DNA from 2 places in the Tindallia californiensis genome. Region 2 is predicted to be linked to the other one. Evidence: a T-box and tRNA genes for the amino acid it is inferred to sense, from the RefSeq annotation. Region 2 holds a T-box; the other holds one or more tRNA genes.
The links. The T-box of region 2 lies ahead of pheS (phenylalanine--tRNA ligase subunit alpha). A T-box ahead of a tRNA ligase gene usually reads a tRNA of that ligase, here a tRNA-Phe.

Region 1: it encodes a tRNA-Phe, which carries the amino acid that the T-box ahead of pheS (phenylalanine--tRNA ligase subunit alpha) is inferred to sense. The anticodon was not compared.

Annotation. Positions count from the first base shown of each region.
Region 1 is NZ_FNPV01000005.1:508-9,919, forward strand. Features, by position in the region: tRNA gene BLV55_RS07515 (tRNA-Cys) at 1-29, shown strand, start outside; tRNA gene BLV55_RS07520 (tRNA-Arg) at 33-109, shown strand; gene BLV55_RS07525 (DegV family protein) at 233-1,066, shown strand; gene BLV55_RS07530 (SpoIID/LytB domain-containing protein) at 1,163-3,175, shown strand; tRNA gene BLV55_RS07535 (tRNA-Gly) at 3,245-3,318, shown strand; tRNA gene BLV55_RS07540 (tRNA-Ser) at 3,323-3,414, shown strand; tRNA gene BLV55_RS07545 (tRNA-Pro) at 3,437-3,513, shown strand; tRNA gene BLV55_RS07550 (tRNA-Phe) at 3,519-3,594, shown strand; gene BLV55_RS07555 (ATP-dependent helicase) at 3,663-5,804, shown strand; gene BLV55_RS07560 (Dps family protein) at 5,875-6,312, opposite strand; gene BLV55_RS07565 (YczE/YyaS/YitT family protein) at 6,512-7,150, shown strand; gene BLV55_RS07570 (hypothetical protein) at 7,349-7,582, shown strand; gene BLV55_RS07575 (S-layer homology domain-containing protein) at 7,584-8,993, shown strand; gene BLV55_RS07580 (cysteine desulfurase family protein) at 9,074-9,412, shown strand, end outside.
Region 2 is NZ_FNPV01000001.1:352,997-362,408, reverse strand. Features, by position in the region: gene BLV55_RS01715 (response regulator) at 1-617, shown strand, start outside; gene BLV55_RS01710 (PAS domain-containing sensor histidine kinase) at 670-2,244, shown strand; gene BLV55_RS01705 (thioredoxin family protein) at 2,290-2,607, shown strand; gene BLV55_RS01700 (DUF445 domain-containing protein) at 2,604-3,209, shown strand; gene thrS (threonine--tRNA ligase) at 3,513-5,444, shown strand; gene infC (translation initiation factor IF-3) at 5,700-6,230, shown strand; gene rpmI (50S ribosomal protein L35) at 6,261-6,449, shown strand; gene rplT (50S ribosomal protein L20) at 6,476-6,835, shown strand; gene BLV55_RS01675 (TrmH family RNA methyltransferase) at 6,917-7,735, shown strand; T-box leader at 7,767-7,988, shown strand; gene pheS (phenylalanine--tRNA ligase subunit alpha) at 8,052-9,071, shown strand; gene pheT (phenylalanine--tRNA ligase subunit beta) at 9,108-9,412, shown strand, end outside.

The DNA of each region.
Region 1 (9,412 bases), on a different contig from region 2:
CCCCAGTTCAAATCTGGGTGCCGCCTCCATATGCGCTCATAGCTCAGCTGGATAGAGTGTCTGACTACGAATCAGAAGGTCGGGAGTTCGAATCTCTCTGAGCGCACCAAAAATAAAAAGTTCCAACGTAGATATGCGTTTGGAACTTTTTTGTGTTATGATAGTAAAATCGCAAGTAAATAGATCGCAGCCTTTCTAACTATTAAAAGATCAGAAGGAAGGAGTAGTAGTCATGAAAATTATTACGGATAGTTCCAGTGATTTACCCAAAGACTTGAAGGATAAAAATGAGATCATTGTGATTCCCATGAGCATCGAAGTTGACGGTGCTGAGTACATAGATGGCGTTGACTTGTCACATAATGATTTTTATAAAAAAATGGAAAAAAGTAAATCTTTACCGAAAACCTCACAGCCTTCTACAGGGACCTTCTTGAATGTATATCAACAGTTTATTGAGGCTGACGAAGAAATAATTTCTATTCATATGTCCTCTGAAATTAGCGGAACTTACGAAGGAGCAATGATTGCGGCCAAAGAGATAGGACGTAATATCCACGTCTTCGATAGCAGGTTAGGGACAATGGGGACGGGTTTGGTGACGGTTAAAGCAGCACAATTAGCTCGCAAAGGGTTTAGTTGTAAGAAGATAATTAGTATCTTGGAAGCATATCGTTCTAATGTCAATGTTGTTGGATATTTAGACAGTCTTAAGAATGCTGTTAAAGGTGGCAGGGTTAATCCTTCGAAAAGAATTATTACAGAACTAATGAATATTAAACCAATAACAAAAATAATAAATGGACAAGTGAAAGTAGTGTATTATGCCAGAGGTAAACAAAAAACCTATCAGTATCTTTTGGATATGATAAATGATTCAATTTGTTCATATGAATCGGTGAAGCTTGTAATTGTCCATTGTGATGCCGAAAAAGAAGCCATGCGTTTACAGAGTATGATAACAGAACAAACTGGCATCAAAGACATAACGGTTACTACTATGGGACCTGTAAACAGCACACATGTTGGGATTGGAGGTATTTCTATATGCTATGCACCAGTGTAATCCTTACAAATCGATAACAGATTATTAAAAACTATTTACGGTAAAGTGTTTTTTAAGTAGAATATATTTATTCTAGTAATAAGGGGAGCCGGGATTATGAAAAAAAACAAGTTTATTACTTTTGAAAAAGCTTTATTAACATGCTTTTTTTTGATCTTACTGATGGCTAGTCAAGGAATGAAAGTTTATGCACAACTGGAAGTGGGTGATAAAACAGGTGAAGTTTTATCAACGGATATTATTGCCAGTATCAACAATAAACATATTCCATCTTTTAACTATAATGGGTATACCGCTGTTATTGTTGAAGATTTAAGATCCTATGGTTTTGATGTAAGATGGATTCCAGCGAAAAGGATGTTAAGTATAGAACGTGATTTTCAAAATAATATTGTAGGAAAAGAAGCGTCTACAGATAATAATACAAGCCCCGGTCTTAAGTTATATGATGTTCTATATACGGACATTCAAACCTATATCAATGGCGAAAAAGTTGAATCTTACAATATTGATGGACAGACGGTGATATATTTTAACGCTTTATCAGAGGTTGGAAACATAGAATGGAATCAGGATGCAAGAATGGCTTCACTTTATCTTGAAGATACAGATCAAAAAGTTGCTAAATCAGAGGAAAGCAATGAAGAAATAGCTAAAGCTGAGATAGAACAAATAAATAGTGAAAATTCAACAAGAAGATCTACTAATACGCCTGTTACGCGACAGAAAACAAGAGTAGATCCTGATGCACGCTTTTTGCAAAAGGGTAATTATCATCCATCGATGATCCCTCATAATATTAAAATAGGGCTTTATTTTGGTGAAACAGCCGTATCATCTATTAGTATCGAATCTGATAGTGGTTTTCAAATGGGCATGTTTGCGAATGACAATTTTAAGGATGTATTGACATTAAATGATGCAAAAAATATTACAATTAGTCAAGAGTCATACTATTATGTTGGTTTAGAAACTTCGTTTTCATCATTAAATCAGATGAATGAAGAAATGAAAAGAATGAGAAAGTATACGGATGAAAACTTAGTATACGCTAGAGTGACAGATGGTTGGAACATCTATATGGGTCCTTTTCATAGCAAAACAGAGTCTGCAAATGCCGTGAAAGACTTAGGGCATACAGATGAAACGAAGTGGAAAATAATAGAGCCATCAAACAAGTATATTGCTATTTCAGCTTCAAATCAACCTTTTATCATATATGATAAAAATGAACCTATTTATCTTGCATCAGCAGGTCAAGATTATACGAATTCAATTATAAAAATCGGATCAAAAAAATACAGAGGAGCTGTTACCGCGTTAATAGATAATAATAACAGATTATCTATTATTAACGTATTGCCTATGGAAAAGTATCTTTATGGTGTTGTTCCGAGAGAAGTGCCTCATAGTTGGCCAGAAGAAGCCTTAAAAGCACAAGCTGTTGCTGCTAGAGGATTTGCAGTAGCAAGCTTAAATAAATATGAAAGCTTGGGATTTCACTTGTGCAGTACGGTTAATTCTCAAGTATATGGCGGTTACGAAGCAGAACAACAGCGTACAAATCATGCTGTTGATGCAACAAGAGGCCAGATAATAACCTACAATGGTCACCTAGCAATTCCATACTATCACTCAACTAGTGGTGGACATACTGAAGACAGCGAAAATATTTGGACTAATGCAGTACCTTATGTCAGAGGTGTTTCTGATCAATACTCGTATTCTTCACCACATACTAATTGGGAAAAAACCATATCTGGTGAAGAAGCTCGAGATCTTTTGAAGAATCATAATATCATGATAGGGGAATTAGAACACATGTATGTCGCAGAAATTTCCTCAAATGGAAGAGTGCTTTCGTTTATGGTGGAAGGAAGCCTTGGGCATAGCGAACTGATAAAACAGGAAAGCAGGAATGTATTTGGATTAAGGAGCAGTTGGTTTCAGTTGGAGTATGATACAAAAAACGATATCTATTATTTTGAAGGAAAAGGGTTTGGTCATGGTATAGGAATGAGCCAGTATGGGGCTAAAGGAATGGCAGAAGCAGGTTATCGATATGATGATATATTAAAACATTACTTTACAGGTGTAAGTATTCAATAATATGTATTGACAAATGATATTAAATTTGTTATTATGTTTCTTGTGGTTACTACTTATCACAAGCAACATGCGGGTGTAGTTCAGTGGTAGAACTTCAGCCTTCCAAGCTGATCGCGAGGGTTCGATTCCCTTCACCCGCTCCAAACTGGAGAAGTACTCAAGTAGGCTCAAGAGGACGGTTTGCTAAACCGTTAGGTCGCTTATGCGGCGCGCGGGTTCGAATCCCGCCTTCTCCGCCATATGGCTTATAGCCAATTTCATCCGGGTGTAGCGCAGTTTGGTAGCGCACATGGTTTGGGACCATGGGGCCGGGAGTTCGAATCTCTCCACCCGGACCAGTTTTGCCCAGATAGCTCAGTCGGTAGAGCAGAGGACTGAAAATCCTCGTGTCCGTGGTTCGATTCCGCGTCTGGGCACCACAAAACCAGCTTTTCGCATAATTGTGCGAACAGGTGGTTATTTTTTAAATAAAATAAGGAGCGTCCTCATGGTACTAAAATGGCTGGAAAGACAACACGATATAAATCTAAACTACCAGCAAATAGAAGTGGTCAATCATTTTTCAGGCCCGGCACTTGTCTTAGCAGTTGCTGGAGCAGGTAAAACTACTTGCATATGTACAAGAACGGCTAATCTAGTACTGGAAAAAAAAGTAGATCCAACAAGAATAGGAACGCTTACTTTTTCTAAAGCGTCAGCTATCGATATGAAAAACAGGTTTAGCAAACTATTTGCTCCACTAATACCTGCCGTAAAAAAAGTTCACTTTTCGACGATCCATTCTTTTTGTTATCAAATATTAAAGCATCATTCGATCCAAACACAATGTTCATTTCATCTTATCGAAGGAAGCTCACGACTAAATCATAAAAATATTTTACTCAGGAAGGTTTATCATTATCATTATAATGATTTTATGAGTGAAGATACATTAGAAGAGATAGATCGCCTTATTGGATATGCAAAAAATCATTTAATGACAAAAAAAGAAATTGAGAAATTAGATACGAATATAGAAAAATTTTCATTAATCTATGATACTTATGAAAAATATAAAGCTAAAAATCACTTATTAGATTTCAATGATTTATTGACGAAGACATATATTCTGCTGTTAAAGAATAGAAAGTATCGTGAATTTTTTAGTAGACGTTTCGATTTTTGGCAATTAGATGAGTTTCAAGATGTATCCCCGGTACAATGGGAAATTATCAAACTAGTTTTGAACAATGATAAAAATATTTTATGCGTTGGAGATGATGACCAGACAATTTATAGCTTTCGAGGCTCATCACCATCTATTATGCTTGGTTTTGGTGAGCATTTTAGTAAGTCTAAGAAATATTATATAGAAGAAAATTTTCGTTGTGGATCAGAAATCATTAGAATAAGTAAGGGCTTTATTCAAAACAATCATCATCGGTATCATAAAAATATTTTTACACGAAATGAAAAGCGTGAAGTGCCAGAAATCGTAGTCTATCGCAATGAAAAGGAGCAAGTAGAAAAAACAATTCATTTAATATCGAATCGGCTAAAAGAGAACAAAGATTGTTCAATAGGGATATTGTACAGAAAAAACGTATCCGCTTTGCCAATGATTCATCGTTTACTAGCGTTAGAGATCCCTTTTAGCGTAAGGGATCAAGCGACAAAAGTATTTAGGCATTGGATTGTTAAAGACATATTGGATATCATTGACTATGCTTATAATCCCCACCAAGAAGATTTACTTAAACGAATTTATTACCGAATATGCGGATATATAAAAAAAGAACAGTTAGAGCAAGTGCTTAACACACGATCACCCAATCGGCATATTATTAAATCTATTTTAACAGAATCAGATATTGAAGAGTACCAGGTATTAAAATTGAATAAATTGGCAAGTTCTTTAGAGGAATTGAAAACAAAGAAGGGGAGAAACATCTTAACACATATTCTGCAATCCATTGGATATGAAGAATTTCTGAAACGTAATGGCTCGCTTTCTATCACCTCTTCTGATCATATTATAAGCGTACTATATCAACTAATAGAAAAAATAGAAGAACCGCTGGAGTGGCGCAATTATTTGAATGAAATAGAAGGAGAAATAAGTAAGCTTAAAGCGGCTAAGGATCATCAAAACATAACCCTAAGCACTATTCATTCAGCAAAAGGACTTGAGTATGATTATGTATTTATTATTGATGTAACAGAAAATATTATACCAAGTTTAAAGGCAGAAGCACAAATCAGCGAAAAAAGTATCATTGATCAAATTGAAGAGGAAAGAAGATTATTCTATGTTGCCATGACAAGAGCAAGAAAAAAGGTGACAATGTCAACCTCTTCTAAAATAATCAACAAAGAACAAAAAGAATCGTTTTTTCTTGATGAGATAAAATGTCAGATACCATACGCTAATTCCTTGCTAAAAGCAATTAAAAAGCATTATGATGATAAAGTGACAGAACGAGAGATATCGCTGGATACTGGTTCAGTTGTTTTTCATCATCAGTTTGGAGAAGGGGTTGTCTTACACAAAAAAAATGATTTTGTGGTTGTGAAATTTGGAATAGAAGAAAAAAAGATTTCTATGAAGTATGCTGGAAAAGTGCTAAAAAAAAAGAAGCGTGAAAGATAAAGCAATTTTAAAAGCCCGAATTGCTATTCGCAATTCGGGCTTTTAAGGATAAGGTCAAGCCTGCATAGGCTTATTTTGTTAACATGGATTTGATGAACCATAAGTTTTTGCTGTAACCAGCTACATGATCCTCAAATTCAGCTACTACTTCAAAGTCGCCATTTTCGTCAGCGTCATTTCTAATATCAGTTGCAAGAGCTTTCATTTTTTCTAAGTCTTTTTGAACAATTTCAAGAGCTTCATCTCGGCTAAACTTATCTTTGTCTAACTCGGTTACGGAAGCATGTTTAAGATAATCAGAGATTTTAGCTAACGGGCTAATATCACGCATTTTCATTAATTCAGCAACGGCATCAAACTTTTCAAACATATCATCATACACTGATTCAGTATATTCATGAATTTGAACAAATTGTGGTCCAACCACGTTCCAGTGTACGTTGTGCAGTTTGATGTTCAGAACTGCCAGATTTGATAAATACTCATTCATTTTTGTGTAGTCTTTCATGATGTTCCTCCTTTAGGTAATTGTAATGCTCTTTTGCAACTATTTATATTATACCACAAAGAAAGCAATATAAACATTAATTGATAATAATTATTAAAATTGTTTTCGTCTCAAATTGCTTATCTGTTATAATAGTTATCTAAAGGAAGTACTGGTATTTTTATATGGAAAGGGTGAGTTTTTGGTGGAGTGGTTTGCAATGATCAAAAGAGTCATTATATATATCGTAGGTATGTTTTTGTTGGCAATGGGAGTAGCTTTTTCTATTAAATCTGGACTAGGTGTTTCGCCCGTATCATCCTTTCCATACGCAATGAGCATTGTTTTGGATAAGGACGTGGGATTAATGTCGGCATTAGTGTTTATGTTTTATGTAATGGTTCAAATAGCTCTATTAAGAAAAGAATTTCATCCTAAAAATTTGTTGCAAGTAGGTGTTGCAAGCATGTTTGGTATTTTTGTTTCTTTTTCAAATGCGTTGCTAATAACGGTATACCCTGACACCTATCTATCGAGAATTTACTTGCTTTTAATTAGCTTAGTGTTGATTGCAATCGGCATTATATTTTATCTTACGGCAAACCTTGTTCCGCAGCCACCCGAAGGGATGGTTTTATCAATACAAAAAAAGACAGGAATACCATTTTCTAAAGTGAAAATTATTTTTGACTGTAGCAGCGTCCTTGTTGCAGCATTTTTACTTCTGGTAGCTACAGGGCAAGTACAAGGTTTACGAGAAGGAACATTAATTGCTGCCTTAGGCGTTGGAAAATTAATAGGAATTCTGTCAAAATGGCTTAGGCCTGTATTGATTTCGTTTATAGAAAAAGCGTATTGATTCAAAAATTCTTTTGCAAGATAGTATTATCGTTTTAATGAAAGGGTATATAATATTTCAATATCATGCGGAAGGATGAAGAGAATGATTATTGAGTTAACAGACTCACTAGTACAGAGTATGAAAAAAAGAAAGAAAAAGACAATTACTGTTGAGGAGAAAACCAGAAAATATTGTTGAGCAGCGCCTTATATCCCTTTGGTAAAAGGTGAAAAACCAAAACGAGAAGAGGAATATCAGAAACTGATCATTAAAGATGTAGAAGTATATGTCCATAAACAATTGAAGTATAGTAGCAAAGTACTTAAAATAGAAATTAAAAAGTTTTTTGGTTTTCATATTATTTATGCCTATGATCCTGAAACTATTTGCCTCTGTGGTGGGTATTATAAAGAAGAGCATAAAAAAACTAAGGATATGACGGAGGGTTAAGATGGTTAAAGTAAAGTGGATTGCTATTTCTGTAATTATATTTCTGAGCACTAACATAACAGTAGTTGCAATGTTTGATGACACGCAAGATCATTGGGGAGAAGAATATATATTTTGGGCAACCTTTGATTATTCAATTTTTACAGGATATCCTGACGGAACATTTCGGCCGGATAACCAGATTACCCGAGCTGAGTTTATTTCTATTTTGAATAAGTTATTGCTATTAGCTAATGAACCGTACCCACAAATTACATCAGCTTCAATAAGGTATATAGATTTTGACTCTGAGCACTGGGCATATTCTCATGTTCTATCTTTTTATCAGAGAGCGAAAGGGGCGAGTCATAATGAAATTGATTTAAAACAAGTTTTTTCTGGACCTAGGCTAAAGCCAAATAAGGAAATTACTCGTTATGAAGCAGCTTTGATAAGTGCCAGCATCACAACACCAAGCTTAAATAAGGAGATGCAGACACCTACAAAATTATGGGATATAGATCTTCAAAATCCTAAAAATAAACAGATACAAAACTTAGTTACTAGGGATATCATTACAGGATTTCCCGATGGTTCTTTTAGACCTGAAAAGCCTATAACCCGTGCTGAGGCAGCTTCTTTAGCCAAAAAGATATTTGAAGATTTAAGCTATGTTAAAGAAGATTATTTGGTACCTCTTCCAATGATAGAAAATCAGAGGCCTAACTATCCAATCTTTACTATGGTGGCGGAAATCTATGATTTGAACAATACAAAAGGACACAGGCGCTTTGTTGATGCTGTTACTTCATTGGAATACATTGATATAATAGGATTTATACCTTACGAAGAACGTAATTTATATGATACAGATCCAATAAAAACCTTATGGGAACTGGTTGACTCCGGTTATTCAAATAAAATAGGCACTCACTATTATTTAATAAGAAAGGATGAGTCCTTAACCTTACAACAGAAAAAAAAATTGACTAATGAAGCAATCCAGCAATATCTTTCATTATCTGAAAGATATATTGATGGAATTATTGATTTTATGGAAATTAGCAAAACCTATGCCGATACCGGTCTTTTTGAAATGGCAGCCCAAAAACTTCAAGAATCTACATTACAAAAGAAAGAAAACTTAAGAATGGCAGATCTTCTTAGTGAACACTACATTGATAAAAACAACCTGGAGAAAGCTTTTAATATATACTGGAGTCTCCTCGAAGAAACCAACGATTTTGATATTTTGATAAAGACAGTTCAAAATATTGCCTATATCTCGAACAAATCTAATAATATTAATGAATCGATAAAAATACTCGAAAAAACAAACGATGCATTACAATTGAAAACATTAACAGAAAATGAAAAAGAAGAACTTGTTTATTTAATAGATGCGATTCATAAGCAGCTACTGCTCCAGTAGCTGCTTTACATTTATACATTTTTTCGTTATGATATAACCTGTAAGTTAAAGATAGAATGATAGTAAAAAGGAGTTAATTGATGCAAATTTACTTAGATCATGCGGCCACTTCGCCGATAACATCAGATGTATTGGAAGAAATGAATAAAGCTTACATGAGTCTATATGCGAATCCCTCTTCTGCCCATTCTTTTGGCAGTAGAGTTGAAAAGCGTTGTAAAGAAGCGAAGAAAAAAATATCGAAATACCTTTCGGGCAATATGGATCAAATGATCATTACTTCTGGTGGGACGGAGTCAAACAATCATGCTATTTTTAGTCAAGGGATAAAAGCATTTCAAAAACCAGACAGTTTTCTAACTTCATCCATAGAACACAAGTCAGTTCTGGAACCAATGAAATTTTGGTCACTATCAAAA
Region 2 (9,412 bases):
TAATGATTGTTGATGATGATGCACTGATTCGGGACAGTTTGCAGTTGATTCTGGATATGGAAGATGATTTTCAGGTTATTGGAACCGCTATCAATGGACAGGAAGCATTGACATTATGTGAAGAAAGATTACCGGATATTGTTTTGATGGATGTGCGAATGCCTGTGATGGATGGTGTGATGGGAACTCGGTACCTCCGTGAGCAGTTTCCGGAAGTGAAAGTAGTGATTTTAACCACTTTTAAAGAAGAAAACTATATAAAAGAAGCTTTGAAACATGGAGCGTCAGGGTATATATTGAAAAGCCAGCCAGCCGAAAGCATTGTAGAGACGCTTCGTTCTGTGGCTAAGGGGAGTATGGTTCTGGAGGCAGAAGTTGCCAGCAGCTTGACGGCATTTATTGACGATCGTCAAAAGGCTGATCCGGAAGCTTTTCAGGTGACAGCTCGGGAAATGACGGTATTGGAATTAATAGGAGCGGGATTTTCTAATAAAGAAATTGCGATGCAGCTTCATCTTAGTGAAGGAACTGTTAGGAATCATATTTCGGCATTATTAGAGAAATTGGCTTTGAGGGATCGCACGCAATTGGCGATATTTTACTTAAAGCATTTTTGATCTTCATCTAAGCAAATTACTTTCCTATGATAAGGTAGTGAGGAGTGATTACGTGAAGAAATTGAACATAAAACAAAATCACCTCTGGAAACTTAAAAAACAGAAAAGCCTTATGAGTAATAATGAGTGGAACCACATGATGCAGGAAATCATCCGTCATGACCCTAATGCAATTTCTGTTTTTGATAAAAATCTTATTCATTTGTTTGTTAGCAATCGTTTTTTGAAAGACTATGGCGTAGAAGAAAAAGAAGTGATTGGTCGTCATCACTATGAAGTGTTTCCGGACATTCCGGAGAAATGGCGAGCGGTTCATCAGAAAGCCTTATCTGGCGAAGTAATAACTGGTCATGAAAATAAATATATACGCAAAAACGGTAAGATAGATTATACAAACTGGGAATGTCGTCCATGGTATAAAAAAAATGGTGACATTGGAGGAATTGTCATCTATACGGAAGTGGTTACAGAATGGGTCGTTGTTCGAGAACAAATTCGTGAACGAGAGTTATTTCTTCAATCGATTATTGATGCAATTCAGGATGGAATTAGTGTTTTGGATATGGACTTAAACATCATTCGCACAAATGAAACCATTAAAAAATGGTACTCAAGAAATACACCTTTGGAAGGAAAGAAATGCTACCATGTTTTTTGCAATGCATATTCTGGGTGCGATAAATGTTCAGCAGTAAAAGCGATGAACTCTAGAAAACTTGAAATGAATGAGGTTACTCACAAGATGGATCCCAATGACATAAAAGTGATAGAACAATATGCCTATCCCATACTTGATGATGAAAGAAAAGTGGTAGCTGTTGTTCAATATATGCGTGATATTACAAAACAAAAAGAATCAGAAGAAAGACTTCAAAAAATCAATGAACAATTAGTGTTGGCTAAAGAAGCCGTCGAAACAGTCAATGCAGCTAAATCTCAATTTCTTGCAAATATGAGCCATGAACTTCGGACACCAATTAATGGCTTAATGGGCATGACGCAACTACTTCTGGAAACCGAGCTTGACAAAGAGCAGGAAGAATACCTGGAGCTTTCTGTGAAAGCATGCCAATCCTTAGCTCATGTAGTGCAGGAGATTTTAGACTATACTAATTTGGGTAAGAAACAGCCGTTTATAGAAGAAATGACATTTGTTTCATCGGAGCTTCTAGAAGAGGTAGTGGAATTATATAAGGTTACGGCAATTCATAAAGGTGTGTCTATAACAATGGAAGTCGATGATACAGTTCCTACAAGCCTTAGAGGCGATTATTACAAACTGAAGCAAATAGTAAACAACCTAACCGGAAATGCAGTGAAATTTACAAATGAAGGTTCGGTTCATCTTTCCGTTACTGTAAAAGAAAGGGTTAACTCTTCGACTCTGCGACTACAATGGAAAATACAAGATACTGGTATAGGAATACCATCGGATAAATTGGCTGATATTTTTGATCGGTTTCAACAGGTGGAAGATTCACATACCCGCTCTTATGGAGGAGTGGGGCTTGGCTTATCAATATCCAAAGAATTGTCTGATCTTATGGGAGGCTCTATAAAAGTCTTTAGCCAACCAGGGGAAGGAAGTCTTTTTATTTTTGAATGCGATATGATGGTTGATGCGTAAGATAAATTGCAAAAATTTTATGTCATTTATGAAGGGATCGATTACGTGATAAAAATTAATACAATGAAAATGTGGGAAGCCTGTATAGAAAAACAGAGAATAGCCATGTTATATATAGGAGTGACCAGTTGTAATGTTTGTCACGCTATGAAACCAAAAATTGAAAAAGAAATGGAAAAGGATCCGAAGGTAGGCATTTTTGAGGTGAATCTGGATGAAATACCGGAAATATCCGGTAAACATTTGGTTTTTGCAGTCCCTACGCTGATACTCTTTTGCCAGGGAAAAGAAATCTACAGAGCTTCACGATTTATCGATATAAAAGAGCTTGGAATGCGACTGAAAGTCGAGGTGGAAAGATGAGTCTTACTAACTGGATTTTATTAATGTTAGTCGGAGGTTTTATTGGTTGGACAACCAATGTATTAGCTATTCGACTGCTGTTTAAGCCCTATAAGGCGATTTCAGTACCACTGCTTGGATTTAAGTTACAAGGCTTAATTCCGAGGAGAAAGGGTGAAATTGCTAAAAATATTGGCTATCAAATTGAAAAAGAACTGGTATCCATGAAAGATATTTTGAAAACATTTGGTGAAAATCAGCAAAGAGAAGATTTGAAAATTTTTCTTAAAATATACTTGAACAATATGATTGTGGAAAAACTTCCTGGAATGTTACGAAGAGCTATGCGTAAGCCGATTAGCATTTTTGTCAATGATTTATTAAATGAAGAAGGAGATCGAATTATTACAGAAATGATCGATTACCTGATCGAAGACCAATCAGAGAAACTGAAGCTGGCCGATCTTATTGAAGAGAAAATTAATCAGTATCCGATGGAACAACTGGAAGAAATGATTCTGATGGTTGCCAAAAAAGAATTGCGTCATATTGAAAGGTTAGGTGGATTGTTGGGAGTAATGATAGGTTTTTTCCAGGCATGGATCATTACCTTAATTTCTTGACAAAACAATAAAATTATCGGTATAATAAGTTATCACGAAAACAGATAATGCGATGAAGTAAAAAGAGTAAGCAAAGAACTGCATCCCAGAGAAAAAATGCCATGGCTGGAAGCATTTTATTGCAAGTATTGCTGAAAACCATTTACGAGTAGCTTTTAAAGCCGGTGATCCCGATATCATCATAATGAGTGGAGCGTAAAATGCTTCAATCAGGTGGAACCGCGGAATCCTTTTCGCCCTGATGTTTTAGGGGAAAGGATTTTTTGAGTTTTTGATAAAAGGAAATCAGATAGGAGGATAAGCATGGAAACAATAAAAGTAACGTTGAAAGACGGAACGGTTAAAGAATATCCTAAAGGAGTAAAGGTGATAGAAGTAGCAGAGAGCATTAGTAAAGGTCTTGCAAAAGCGGCTATAGGTGGAGAAATAAACGGCGAGCCGGTGGATTATCAATATCAACTGGAAGAAGATGTTGAACTGAATCTTTTGAAATTTGAAGAAGAAAATGGAAAAATCTTTTTGAGACATACAGGATCCCATATTTTGGCACAGGCTGTAAAAAGATTGTACCCAGAAACAAAGCTTGCCATAGGCCCTGCGATCAAAGATGGTTTTTACTACGATTTTGATACAGAGCACACCTTTGGTCCTGAAGACTTAGAAAAAATTGAAAAAGAAATGCAGAAAATTGTAAAGGAAGACTTGCCCGTTGAACGTTTTGAACTACCAAGAGATGAAGCGATAGAATATGTAAAAAAAGCAGGCGAGGCATATAAGGTTGAACTAATCGAAGAACTTCCAGAGGATGAAATTATCTCTTTTTATAAGCAAGGTGAATTCTCAGATCTTTGCGCAGGACCACATGTATTATCAACAGGGCGAGTGAAGGCGATTAAACTATTAAGCGTTGCAGGTGCCTACTGGCGAGGCAGTGAAAAAAACAAAATGCTTCAACGAATTTATGGAACAGCTTTTGAAAAGAAAAAAGAGTTAACAGAGTATCTGGAAAAAATAGAAGAAGCAAAAAAAAGAGATCATCGAAAAATTGGAAAAGAAATGGATCTCTTCAGTTTGTTAGAAGAAGGACCGGGATTTCCCTTTTTCCACCCAAAAGGAATGGTCATTCGTAATGAATTAGAAAACTTCTGGAGACACGCTCATGTACAGCGTGGTTACGATGAGATAAGAACACCAATTATTCTTAATGAAGATTTATGGCATCAGTCAGGCCATTGGGAGCACTATCAGGAAAATATGTATTTTACTAAAATCGATGAGATGGATTATGCCGTTAAACCAATGAATTGCCCGGGAGCTGTATTAGTATACAAAAGAAAAATGTATAGCTATAGAGACTTTCCTATCCGAATGGGTGAACTGGGACTGGTTCATCGTCATGAAATGTCAGGGGTTTTGCATGGATTGATGAGGGTTCGATGTTTTACACAGGATGATGCTCATATTTTCATGCTACCAGAACAGATTAAAGATGAAATCATTGGTGTGATTGATTTTGTCGATCATGTATATAATATGTTTGGCTTTAAGTTTCATGTGGAGCTATCAACACGGCCAGAAAAATCGATGGGAACCGAAGAAGAATGGAATATGGCCATTGATGCTTTGAAAGAAGCATTGGAGGAACGTGAGTTAGGATATAAAATTAACGAAGGTGACGGTGCTTTTTATGGTCCTAAAATTGACTTTCACTTGGAGGACTGTTTAGGTAGGACGTGGCAATGTGGAACAATCCAACTGGACTTTCAGATGCCACAACGTTTTGACCTTAATTATATTGGTTCTGATGGAGAAAAACATCGGCCTATCATGATTCATCGAGTTATTTTTGGAAGTATTGAACGCTTTATAGGTATTTTAATAGAGCATTTTGCTGGCAAATTTCCACTTTGGTTATCGCCGGTGCAAGCTCGCATTATGCCTATTTCTGATAACCAGATGGAATATGCTAAAAAGTTGCGTGACCAGCTGCTAAGTGAAGGCATTCGTGTTGAACTGGATGATCGTAACGAGAAGATAGGTTACAAAGTACGGGAAGCACAACTTCAAAAAGTGCCTTATATGCTTATTATTGGGGATAGAGAACTGGAGAACGAAACGTTAAATCTTAGAATCAGAGATGGTGGAGAAATTGGTGCGATGAAGCCGGATCATTTCTTGAACCAGATAAAAGAAAAAATAAAAACAAAAGATTTAAGAATAGAATTAGAAGATTAAATATCTGTTGATAAAGTACTTGACTTATGTATAGAGAAATGGTACAATTCTAGTCTATAAACAAAGTAGAACGATCCGTTTCTCACCCTGCAGCAAAGCTCGACAGGGTCAATAGATGACATGACTGCGAAAGTGGTTTATATTTCGGGGTATAATGTGTTGATGTCTATGAAGCGGATGGTGTTCACCATCCGCTTTTACATGTCATAAAAACAGGTCATGCGTGATTCGTTCTAATTCTGTTATCCACAAAGTATTCAGGGAGGTGCCATTACGATTAAAGAACTTCAAATCAATGAGGAAATCAGAGAAAAAGAAGTAAGGCTGATTGATTCAGAAGGCGAACAGATGGGAATAGTTTCAACGAAAGAAGCACAAAAAATGGCGGACGACAAAAGTTTAGACCTGGTAAAAGTAGCGCCCCAAGCAAAACCGCCAGTATGCCGGATTATGGACTATGGTAAGTACAAGTATGAACAGGCAAAAAAAGAAAAAGAAGCAAAGAAAAACCAAAAAATAATCAACATTAAGGAAATTCGGTTAAGTCCCAATATCGAAGAACATGATATGCAGGTGAAAGCAAATCAAGCCATTAAATTCATTAAAAATGGAGACAAAGTCAAAGTTACGTTACGGTTTAGAGGGCGTCAGTTAAGCAATATAGGACTGGGTCGTAAAGTAATGGACGAATTTAAGGAAATGATGGCAGAGCATACGGTTGTTGAAAAAGCAGCAAAAATGGAAGGGCGACAATTAATTATGTTTCTTGTCCCTAAGGCTCAATAGAGAGTATTACTTATTTAAGGAGGAAATGTTATGCCAAAAATGAAAAGTCATCGAGGCGCTGCTAAGCGGTTCAAAAAAACAAAATCAGGATTACTGAAACGAGCAAAAGCATTTAAAAGTCATATTTTGACAAAAAAATCGGCAAAGCGTAAAAGAAAATTAAGAAAATCAGCAACTGTGTTTAAAGGTGAATTGAAAAAAATCAGAGAAATGATCTAAAAGATTAGCTAAGGAGGAAAAAAATCATGGCCAGAGTAAAAAAGGCGGTAAACGCCAAGAAAAAACATAAAAAAATATTGAAATTAGCAAAAGGGTATCGTGGAGCCAGAAGCAAGTTGTTTAAAACAGCAAATGCAACGGTTATTAAAGCATTAAGCCATGCATATAAAGGTAGAAAACTTAAAAAGCGAGACTTTAGAAAGTTGTGGATTACAAGAATTAATGCGGCGGCTAGAGTGAACGGCATGTCCTATTCTCGTTTTATGAATGGTCTTAAACTGGCAGGCATAGAAATGAATCGTAAAATGCTTTCTGAAATGGCCGTTCATGACAAAAATGGCTTTGCGCAACTGGTAGAATTATCAAAAGAAAAGTTAAACGCTTAATTATAAAAACCCAAAGTGGATCGATACCCTTTGGGCTTTGTTTTATATTCATTTTTTATTAAAATCACAAGGATGTTGCTGATGAAAGAGAAAACAATTGAAAGCACTTCGAATATAATGGTAAAAAAAGCTACGACGCTTCATTTGAGAAAGCATAGAAAAAAAAGTCAACAGTTTTTGCTGGAAGGAGCACATGGTATTAAAGATGCCTTGAAAAGCACTTCATCGATCGAATGTGTTTTTTATGACGAAAAAATAAAGTCTTCACCGGATGGGAAAAGCTTGATCCAAGAGTTAGAAGATGAAAAGATTAGCGCGTTTCACGTGACAGAACCTGTAATGAAAAAAATTGCGGACACATCGACTCCGCAAGGCATTGTTGCCATTGTATCCATGCCGGTGCATGAAGTAAAGCAGGTTTTAGAGAACAGTTCTTATGTGTTGATCCTTGATGCCATCCAAGATCCGGGAAATATGGGGACGTTAATACGATCAGCCGACGCAGCTGGTTTTGATGCGGTTATTCTTATGCCAGGCTGCACTGATCCATATAGTTCAAAATGTATTCGGTCAGCCACCGGTGCGATGCTTTTTTTACCAGTAGTGGAAACCTCATCATTTGGAGAAATACTAAGCATCATGGAGGCAAAGGAATATCATATTTTGGGAGCGGCATTGACGAATGGAATATCCTATACCCAGGTAGAATGTCGAGCACCAATAGCTTTGATTATTGGTAACGAATCAAAAGGAATTTGTCCTGACATATTAACAGAAGTTCATCAGACGGTTACAATTCCAATGCTTGGAAAAACGCAATCGGTTAATGCGGCAATAGCGGGCAGTATTTTAATGTTTCATCTGTCCTCTTCTTGTCGAAAAACAAAAACTATGCTATAATGTTGAGAAATTTATAGATTTAGAAATGACATATAAAGCGATGATTGAGAAAGTATGTTGAAGATTTCTTCCTGCAGAGAAAGGTTGCCTAGGCTGTGAGCACCTGGAAGAATTACAACGGAAGTTCACTCAGGAGCACCGGTGTTGAATCAATAGTAGGCACTCGGCGGGAAGAACCCGTTATCATCTTTAAGTGGCATAGATTAAAATGATGCTATTAGGGTGGTACCGCGGAGCAGCTTTCGTCCCTTGATGGATGAAAGTTTTTTTGGTTTTTGATGATCAGTTTCTAATAAGGAAGGAGAGTCATTTCAACATGAAAGAAAAACTGGAACAACTTCAGCAAGAGGCTGCACAAGTTTTAGAAAAGGTAAAAGAAGCAAAAGAAGTAGAAGAAATTCGAGTAAAGTACTTAGGTAAAAAAGGAGCTTTAACCGAAGTTTTGAGAAGTATGGGAAGCCTCCCTAAGGAGGAAAGGCCTGTCGTTGGTCAAATTGCCAATGAAGTTCGGGAGTCTCTTGAAAAAGCCATTAGCGAGACGAAAGAACGTATCCATGCGGAGGCCATGGAAGAAAGACTGGCGAAAGAAACAATCGACGTAACCATGCCTGGAAATCCACCGGTTCGCGGATCAAGACACCCTTTAACGCAGGCGCTGGATGAATTGAAAGAAGTGTTTATTGGAATGGGCTTTACTGTGGTGGAAGGGCCTGAAGTGGAAACTGTCAGTAATAACTTTGATATGTTAAATGCTCCGCTAAATCATCCTTCCAGAGATTTTTCGGACACCTTTTATATAGATGAAAATACGATTTTACGAACACAAACATCTCCGGTACAGGTTCGAGTCATGAAACAAAACAAGCCACCGATACGAGTTATTTCCCCTGGGCGATGTTTTCGGAACGATACACCTGATGCTACCCATTCGCCAATGTTTAACCAGCTTGAAGGATTAGTGATTGATGAAAAAAGTACACTTGGTGATTTAAAGGGAAGTCTTGAGATTTTTGCAAAACATCTCTTTGGAGAGCATACACGAACAAAATTTCGTCCCCATTACTTTCCTTTTACAGAACCAAGCGCTGAAGTAGATGTTACCTGTTTCAAATGCCAGGGTAAAGGCTGCCCAATGTGTAAAGGCAGCGGATGGATTGAAATGCTGGGTTCTGGAATGGTTCACCCAAATGTATTGAAAAATTGTGGAATCGACCCAGAAAAATATAGCGGATGGGCTTTTGGAATGGGCATTGATCGGATAGCGATGCAAAAATATGGCATTGACGACATTCGATTATTATATGAAAATGACATCCGTTTTCTGAAACAGTTTTAAGAAAAACATGGCTACCTTCAAAGGAGGATTTGAATAATGCTTGTACCCGTAAATTGGTTAAAAGAATATGTAAATGTGAATGTTGACGTAGATGAACTAGCAGATAAAATGACAATGTCCGGATCTAACGTAGAAGAAGTTAAGCAGTGGGGAGAAGGATTGGATAAAATTATAGTAGGAAAAATCACTAAAATAGACGTTCATCCACGAGCTGATAAACTGGTTATTGCGCAGGTGACAACAGGCAATAAATCGCTGCAAATTGTGACGGGCGCTCAAAATGTAGAAGAAGGGAACCTCATTCCCATAGCTGTAGAAGGGACAAAGCTTCCCAATGGAAT